Linked DNA regions of Caldimonas brevitalea. The protein of the gene in region 2 binds, or shares a complex with, the protein of the main gene of each other region. Links are inferred from orthologs where the notes say so. Each region holds a gene or a part of one and is shown on either strand. Other genes may lie near its edges.

Region 1 (3,567 bases), 390 kb from region 2 along the record:
TCCTGCTGATCAAGCTCTTCGTGTGCGCGGTATGCTGCCGACTCGATCTGCGTCTTCGCGAAGGCGATGGTGTCCTTCGGGCAGGTTTTACCTTGGAACAGCCGCAAGCGGCCGTATCCCGTCACACCCAGATAAGTTGCCGCCGGCTCAAGCGCACCCAGACCTACGATACGGGGAAATATGGCTTGGCTTCCGCCGGTCTCGAGCAGCTGCCGCTCGACCAGGGTCAACATGTTGATGGCCTCGTCGCCCGCCACACGGCCGCCCAAGGTCAGCACGATATCCGCGGCCTGCGACAGATTGGTCGCTCTCTGCGCCTTCAACACAATTTCATGGAGCAGCTCATCAAAATCCCCGTTGGGCTCAACAGCGGTGGGTTGCGGAGAATGTAAATGTTGCGCAAGCATGCCATCCCCTATGCGCCCACCCTAAGGTGTCGCATTTCTATGCGGTATCCATGAATAAACACCTCGGCGGGCCTTACGGCGTCGCGTTCGGACGGTGCACTCGAGGTCGACGGAATTCCGGTGACCGGCACACCCGGACCTTGATTGCAACCATCAAAGTCCGCGGTGCGCGGTAATTCAGAGCGAGACCGTTAGAACGGTCGGAACTGTCGGGTCCTCCGGTGCTTTTTCTTCACCCAGGCAGAGTCCAGCTTTTTCTCGCCCGCGACCGTGTTTCCCCTAAGCGTAGGGGATGGGAAAGGGTCCTGTGGGAACCCTCGGCGGTCACTTAAACCGTCGTACCGACGCCATCTATACCGCTCGATGCGGCATACTAAATTGAAGCAGCCCAGCACCAAAAAGGTGTGGGTGGGTTATGCGGGCTCTGGTAAACCCTTAGAAATTTTGGCTCGGTTTATTTTTTTGTTCCTGCGCAGCTTAAACGCGACTGAAATTTCCGTGACCTAGCAGAAATATCAGCTTCTCGGGCGCCGCTATTGCCAACGAGCCAAGTGGTGGGTTTGGCTGATCTAGACCAGCGTCTCGTTCTGAGGCACGGGATGTCACGATTGCCCCGAGGAAAACGGCACCACGACCCCGGATTTCCACGCAGCGTCGATGCGCAAGATCGGTGGCAGGGCCTGTGAGAAGAGGCAGCTGCGGTGGTGAGCGGCCGTCGCCCTACTCGGGCTCGGTCCTGCCGCTGGACATCGCGACGCTCGCCACCGGTGTCGATGACGGTCTGCTGCTGAAGGAGGGAGGTGTGCCGACTGCCGGGACCGCGCGCCGCTCCAGCCAGCGTCCAGTTGACCCAAGCGATGGAAGCTGCCGAAACGGGCGCCGGAACGCCCGGGGTCTTGCAGCCTCCAGAGGGCAGCTGGCGGCGTCCGCTTGCACGCTGAACGCCATGTGAACGATATGACCCGCAGAGGGCCGGGCAGCCTGGTCCTACCCGATGGTCCGCCTTGCCTGCCCTGCCGTGCCGCACTGTGCGAGGTACGTCGACGGCTCTCGCGCCTTCAGCGTCGAGCCGCCTGGGCTAGCGTCAGTATTCGTCCGGCCCGGTGTAGCCGGGCGCGAGGTTTTCGAACTTGGTCAGCGGCTTCAGGAAGGCCAGCTTGACGGTACCCACCGGGCCATTACGCTGCTTGCCGATGATGATCTCGGACACGCCCGGCTCCTTGCACGCCTCTTTGGTGTAGTACTCGTCGCGGTAGATGAACATGATGACGTCGGCGTCCTGTTCAATGGCGCCGGACTCGCGCAAGTCACTCATCATTGGGCGCTTGTCGGTGCGCGTCTCGACACTGCGGTTGAGCTGCGACAGCGCGATCACCGGGCAACGCAACTCCTTGGCCAAGGCCTTCAGGCCCCGCGAGATCTCACCGATGACGGTCGCGCGGTTCTCTTCGCTGCCGCCGCCGTTGCCGCTCATCAGCTGCAGGTAGTCGATGATGATCAGGCCCAGCTGACCACATTGGCGTGCCTGCCGCCGCGCCCGCGCCCGCAGCTCGGTCGGGCTCAGGCCCGGCGTCTCGTCGATGAAGATGCTGGCGTTGCGCAGCTTCTCGACGGCCTCTGACAGGCGCGACCATTCGTCGTCCCGCAGCGAACCGGTGCGCAGATGCGATTGGTCGATACGCCCCAGCGAGCCCACCACCCGCAGCGCGAGCTGGGCAGCCCCCATTTCCATCGAGAACACCACCACGGGCAGGCCTTCGCTGACCGCGACATGCTCGCCGATGTTGAGCGCGAAGGCGGTCTTGCCCATCGAGGGACGCGCCGCCAGGATGATCAGATCGCCGGGCTGCAGGCCGGCCGTCATGCGGTCCAGGTCGAAGAAGCCGGTGCGCACGCCGGTGACATCTTCGGCGCCGTTCTCGGCCAGCTCCTGCACCCGGTCCAGCAGGTCGACGACCAGCGAGTCCATCGAGTGGAAGCCCTGCTTGGACCGCGAGCCTTCTTCACCGATCTTGAAGATCTTGCCTTCCGCCTCGTCGAGGATGGCCGACACGGGCCGGCCCTGGGGGTTGAAGGCGGCCGTCGCGATCTCGTCGCTCGCGCTGACCAGCTTGCGCAGCACAGCCCGCTCGCGGACGATCTCGGCATAGCGGCCCAGGTTGGCCGCGCTCGGCACACTCTGCGCGAGCGCGTTGAGATACGCCAGCCCACCGCACTCGTCGGCCTTGCCCAGGCTTTGCAGCTGCTCGTACACCGTGATGACGTCCGCCGGCTTGCTGGCGTTGATCAGCCCCGCGATGGCGGCATAGATCAAACGGTGCTCGAAGCGATAGAAGTCCGCATCGCTGAGCATGTCGCCGGCCCGGTCCCATGCGGCGTTGTCGATCAGCAGCCCGCCCAGCACACTTTGTTCGGCCTCGATCGAGTGCGGAGGGATGCGCAAGCGCGCCACTTCGTCGTCGGCAGCGCGAGGCCGATCGGCGAAATCAGAACCTGACAGTATCGCGGACATAGGCGGCAATGATAGGACCCGACCCGGGCCGGGACCAGTCCACAAGTCTGTGGAAAAGCGGTGGATCGCCTGGGGATCTCGGGGGATAACCCGGCGCCAGAATAGAAAAAGCCGGCCCGAGGACCGGCTTTCGTGCACTGTTGAAACAGTGCTGCAGGATGCGCGACGTTCAGTCGTTCGCGGCCACCACGGCGACCGTGATGTCGACCACCACGTCGGTGTGCAGCGCCACCGAGACGGGGTGCTCGCCGACGGTCTTGAGCGGACCGTTGGGCAGGCGCACTTGCGATTTGTTCACTTCGAAACCTTGTGCCTTCAGGCCTTCGGCGATGTCGAAGTTGGTGACGGAGCCGAACAAGCGGCCATCGACACCAGCCTTCTGGGCCACTTGCACGGTCTTGCCATTGAGCTTTTCAGCCTGGGCTTGCGCCGCGCCGAGCTTCTCGCCGGCCACACGTTCGAGTTCAGCACGCTTGGCTTCGAATTCCTTGATCGCACCTTCGGTGGCACGGCGGGCCGAACCGGTGGGGATCAGGAAGTTGCGAGCGTAGCCGTCCTTGACCTTGACGACGTCACCCAGGTTGCCCAGGTTGGCCACTTTTTCGAGCAGGATCACTTGCATGTCTCGGCTCCTCAGACCTTGTGCTG
Region 2 (4,362 bases):
CAGCCCGAGGCCGCCTCCGGCTACATCGACAAGCCCGGCTGGAGCACCCGCAAGTTTGCCGTCGCCGCTGCCAACCCGCTCGCGACCGACGCGGGCTACCAGATCCTGAAGGCCGGCGGCTCCGCGCTCGATGCCGCGATTGCCGTGCAGATGGTGCTGACGCTGGTCGAGCCGCAATCGAGCGGCCTGGGCGGCGGCGCCTTCCTGCTGCACTGGGACGGTGGTCGACTGGAGGCCTTCGACGGCCGCGAAACCGCCCCGGCCGCCGCGAACGAGCAGCTCTTCGTGGGCGCCGACGGCAAGCCGATGAGCTTTTACGACGCGGTGGTCGGTGGCCGCTCGGTCGGGGTGCCCGGCGTGCTGCGCATGCTCGAGACGGCACACCGGCAGCACGGCAAGCTGCCCTGGGCCACGCTGTTCGAGCCGGCCATCGCGCTGGCCGAAAACGGCTTCAAGGTCAGCCCCCGGCTGAACACTTTGCTCAAGACCGAACAGCACCTGAAGAAAGACGAAGGCGCCGCCCGCTATTTCTACAAGCCCGACGGCGACCCGCGCGACGCCGGCATGGTGGTGCGCAACCCTGCCCTGGCCGAACTGCTGCGCGACATCGCCAAACAAGGCGCCGACGCCTTCTACCGCGGCCCGGTCGCGCGCGACATCGTGGCCAAGGTGCGCAGCCACCCGACCAACCCCGGCAGCCTCAGCGAGGAGGACCTGGCGGGCTACCAGCCCAAGAAGCGCGAGCCGCTGTGCACCGACTGGCAACGGTATCGGTTGTGCGGCTTCCCGCCGCCTTCGTCGGGCCACATCGCGGTGGCCCAGATCCTCGGCGTGATGGCGCACCTGCCGCGGGTGGCGCAGCCGCTCGAGGCCGACGTGCCCAGCGTCGACCTGCTGCACCAATACACCGAGGCAGCCCGACTGGCGTTCGCCGACCGCGCCCTCTATGTGGCCGACCCCGATTTCGTCTCTCCGCCGGCAGGCTCCTGGCACAGCCTGGTCGACCCCACGTATCTGAAAGAGCGCGCCGCGCTGGTGGGCCCGCAGTCGATGAAGACGGCCCAACCGGGCACGCCGCGAGGCGCGACCGTGTCCTGGGCGCCGCAGCCGGACCAGCTCGAGTACGGCACCTCGCACATCTCGATCGTCGATGCCGACGGTCGCGCCATCGCGATGACGACCAGCATCGAGGACCAGTTCGGCTCGCGCCAGATGGTGCGCGGCTTCCTGCTGAACAACCAGCTGTCCGACTTCTCGTTCGCGCCGGCCGATGCCACCGGCAAGCCGGTCGCCAACCGCGTGCAGCCGGGCAAGCGGCCGCGCTCCAGCATGAGCCCCACCCTGGTGTTCGACAAGGCCAGCGGCCAGCTGGTGATGAGCGCCGGCTCGCCTGGCGGGGCGCAGATCATCCACTACACCGCCAAGACGCTGCTGGGCACACTCGACTGGGGTCTGAACGCACAACAGGCCATCGGGTTGCCGAATTTCGGCTCCACCAACGGCCCGACCCTGCTCGAGGAAAAGCGCTTCCCCGCCACCACGCTCGACGGGCTGAAAGCGCGCGGCCACGAGGTGCGCGAGACCAACATGACCAGCGGACTGCAGGCCATCCAGCGGACGCCCAACGGCTGGTTCGGCGGCGCCGATCCGCGTCGTGAAGGTGTGGTGATGGGAGACTGACGCGGGGCGCGCAGACGTCTCCATAGGTGGCCGATGTGAGTAGTCTGACTACGGCTCCTCCGAACTTCCTCAGGGTTCCGAGCCTGTTCCTGCAGGCTCTCTTTCCCCGGTGAGCCCGCCGAGGCACGAGGCCGACAACCCTGTACTTCGACTACTTCCGCAGCGACACCGCGGGCCCGCCGACGAGGCCCGCGGCAACGACCGCGCCCCCGGGCAGTTCGGTAGACTGCGGAAGTGATCCCGCCCAGCTTCAAACAAGACCTGCTCGCCCGTGTCGACATCGTCGAGATCGTCGGCCGCCATGTGCAGCTCAAGAAGGCCGGCATCAACTACAAGGGGCTGTGCCCCTTTCACGGCGAAAAAACCCCCAGCTTCACCGTCAGCCCGACCCGCCAGACCTACCACTGCTTCGGCTGCGGTGTCCATGGCAACGCGATCGACTTCCTGATGGAACAGACTGGGTTGGGATTCGTCGACGCCTTGAAAGATCTCGCGCAGCAATGCGGGCTCGAGGTGCCACAGGACGACACCTCGCCCGAGCAGCGCGCGCAGGCCGCACAAGCGCGCGAGCAGCAGGCCACGCTGACCGAGGTGTTGGCGAAGGCGGGTGAGCATTACCGCAAACAGCTCAAGCAAAGTCCGCGTGCGGTCGACTATTTGAAGCGCCGGGGCCTGACGGGCGAGGTCGCAGCCCGCTTCGGGCTGGGCTATGCGCCGGAGGGCTGGCGCGGGCTCGCGAGCGTCTTTCCGCGCTACGACGATCCGCTGCTGGAAACCTCGGGGCTGGTGATCGCGCAGGGCGAGGGAGACGACGTCAAGCGCTACGACCGGTTCCGAGACCGGGTGATGTTCCCGATCCGCAACGTCAAGGGCGAGACCATCGGTTTCGGCGGCCGGGTGCTCGACCAGGGCGAGCCGAAGTACCTCAACTCCCCCGAGACCCCGGTATTCGTGAAGGGCCGCGAGCTCTACGGGCTCTACGAGGCGCGCACCGCGCTGCGCCAGCTGGGCTATGCGCTGGTGGTCGAAGGGTATATGGACGTCGTCGCGCTGGCCCAGCTCGGGTTCCCCAACGCCGTCGCGACGCTCGGCACCGCCTGCACCGCCGACCACGTCCACAAGCTGTTCCGCTTCACCGACTCGGTGGTATTCAGCTTCGACGGCGACGCCGCCGGGCGCAAGGCCGCCGGCCGGGCGCTGGAAGCGGCCCTGCCCCACGCCACTGACACGCGCAACGTGCGCTTCTTGTTCCTTCCGCCGGAGCACGACCCCGACTCTTACGTGCGCGAATTCGGCGCCGAGGCCTTCCAAGAGCAGGTCGAACAAGCCGTGCCGTTGTCGCGCCAGCTGGTCGAGGCCGCGGCCGAGGGCTGCCGACTCGACACGCTGGAAGGCCGCTCGCAGATGCTCGCGGCGGCCCGGCCCTTGTGGTCGCTACTGCCCGAGGGAGCGCTGAAGCGGCAGCTGGTGGCCGTCCTGGCCGCCCGCGCCGAGATGTCGGCACAAGACGTGCTGGGTTTGTGGCAACAGGGGCAGGAGCGCCCGCGGGCGCGGCACGACGAAGCCACCGGCGACGCCCGGCCCGACGGCGGCACGCGGCCGCGCGAGGAGGGCTGGCGACGTCCGTCGCGCGAGGACCGCCCCGCCCGCCCGCCACGCCACGCGACCAAGCGCCAGCCCAGCACCCACGCCGACCATGCCGCCCGACTCATCCTCGAACACACCGGCTGGTGGGAATCCTTGCCCGCCGACGACCACCGGCTGCTGGCCGAACTGCCCGCGCCGCACGGCCCGCTGTTCTGCTGGATCGAGCAGCAGACCATGGAACACGGCCCGCAGCCGTGGTCGGCCGTGCGCGAAGCCGTACAGGAGCAGGCCTTCGGCGATTTCGCCCGCCGCCTGGTCGACGATGCCATCGCCACCGAGCAGCCGACCGAGGAATTGCTGCGCGTCGAACTGCGCATCGCACTCGACGAATTGCATTTGGCGGCCGACAAACTCGAGGCCGACCGCCTGGCCCAAGACCCGACCGCACGCGACGCCTATGCCGAGGTATTCCACCGCGTCATCAGCCGCCGCCAGGCCATCGAAGCCCTGCGAAAATCGCTCAGCAGCGCCGCGCCTCGCTGAGCCGCGGGTTGCTCCCATTTGACGAAACGAAATGTCTCGTCGATAATGGAAGGTTTGTTAGACGCGCGGCAAGAGTGACAGCAGCACCTCCGGGCCCCGGCCACCCTCGACAAGGGCGACAACAGGCCACCCATTACCCGCAAGGGCTGCCCTCGACATACGTTCACGCCAGCTTGCCCCATAGGAGCCGACGCTTGAGCCCCGACCAGATGTCCCCATCTAATCGGTCCGAGTGCCATCGGCCCATTCTGCCTGCCCGACACACAGGGGCCCGGCCCGGTTCGAGCCGCGTCTCGTGCCGCCTGGCCCGCCTGAGCCCCTGACCCATCCGAGGAAGTCCATGACCGCGAAGAAAAGCGCCCCCGCGAAAACCGCTAAGACCGGCGATGCCACCGCAGCCGAAGAAAAGAAGAAGGTGAGCAAAGCGGCCGTGAAAGACGACACCGCCAAGGCGACGGCCAAGCCCGCCCGCGCGGCCAAGGCGGCGCCGGCGGCAGAGGTCGGTGACGACGGCGGCAAGGCCAAGGCCAAACGCGGGCGCAAGCCGAAGGC

What was found. The genes of interacting proteins can lie anywhere in the genome.
Region 1: the proteins of dnaG (region 2) and dnaB are in contact, whole or in part, in a crystal structure (PDB 2R6A), measured with the Geobacillus stearothermophilus proteins. The link is inferred for Caldimonas brevitalea from one-to-one orthologs. Residues at the interface, in WP_049624496.1 of Geobacillus stearothermophilus: Lys456, Leu457, Leu458, Pro459, Ala460, Asn463, Ala464, Leu467, Leu535, Leu536, Ile537, Ala538, Gln544, Glu545, Asp548, Tyr549, His552; in WP_033016901.1 of Geobacillus stearothermophilus: Ser13, Glu15, Ala16, Gln18, Glu91, Leu92, Asp94, Ala95, Val96, Pro97, Thr98, Ala99, Ala100, Asn101, Tyr104, Tyr105, Ile108.

What each region holds. Positions count from the first base shown.
Region 1 is NZ_CP011371.1:2,621,257-2,624,823, reverse strand. Bases 706-3,567 are described here. They hold dnaB (replicative DNA helicase), read right to left. Parts: upstream 2,920-3,567; coding sequence 1,492-2,919; downstream 706-1,491. Other genes in these bases: rpsR (30S ribosomal protein S18), read right to left, coding at 3,553-3,567; rplI (50S ribosomal protein L9), read right to left, coding at 3,089-3,541. In the rest of the region: AAW51_RS30440 (hypothetical protein), read right to left, coding at 1-407. UniProt on the Escherichia coli protein: The main replicative DNA helicase, it participates in initiation and elongation during chromosome replication. Travels ahead of the DNA replisome, separating dsDNA into templates for DNA synthesis.
Region 2 is NZ_CP011371.1:2,231,923-2,236,284, reverse strand. What follows is about bases 1,411-4,362. They hold dnaG (DNA primase), read left to right. Parts: upstream 1,411-1,914; coding sequence 1,915-3,810; downstream 3,811-4,362. Other genes in these bases: rpoD (RNA polymerase sigma factor RpoD), read left to right, coding at 4,151-4,362; ggt (gamma-glutamyltransferase), read left to right, coding at 1,411-1,680. Outside these bases: more of ggt, read left to right, coding at 1-1,410. UniProt on the Escherichia coli protein: RNA polymerase that catalyzes the synthesis of short RNA molecules used as primers for DNA polymerase during DNA replication.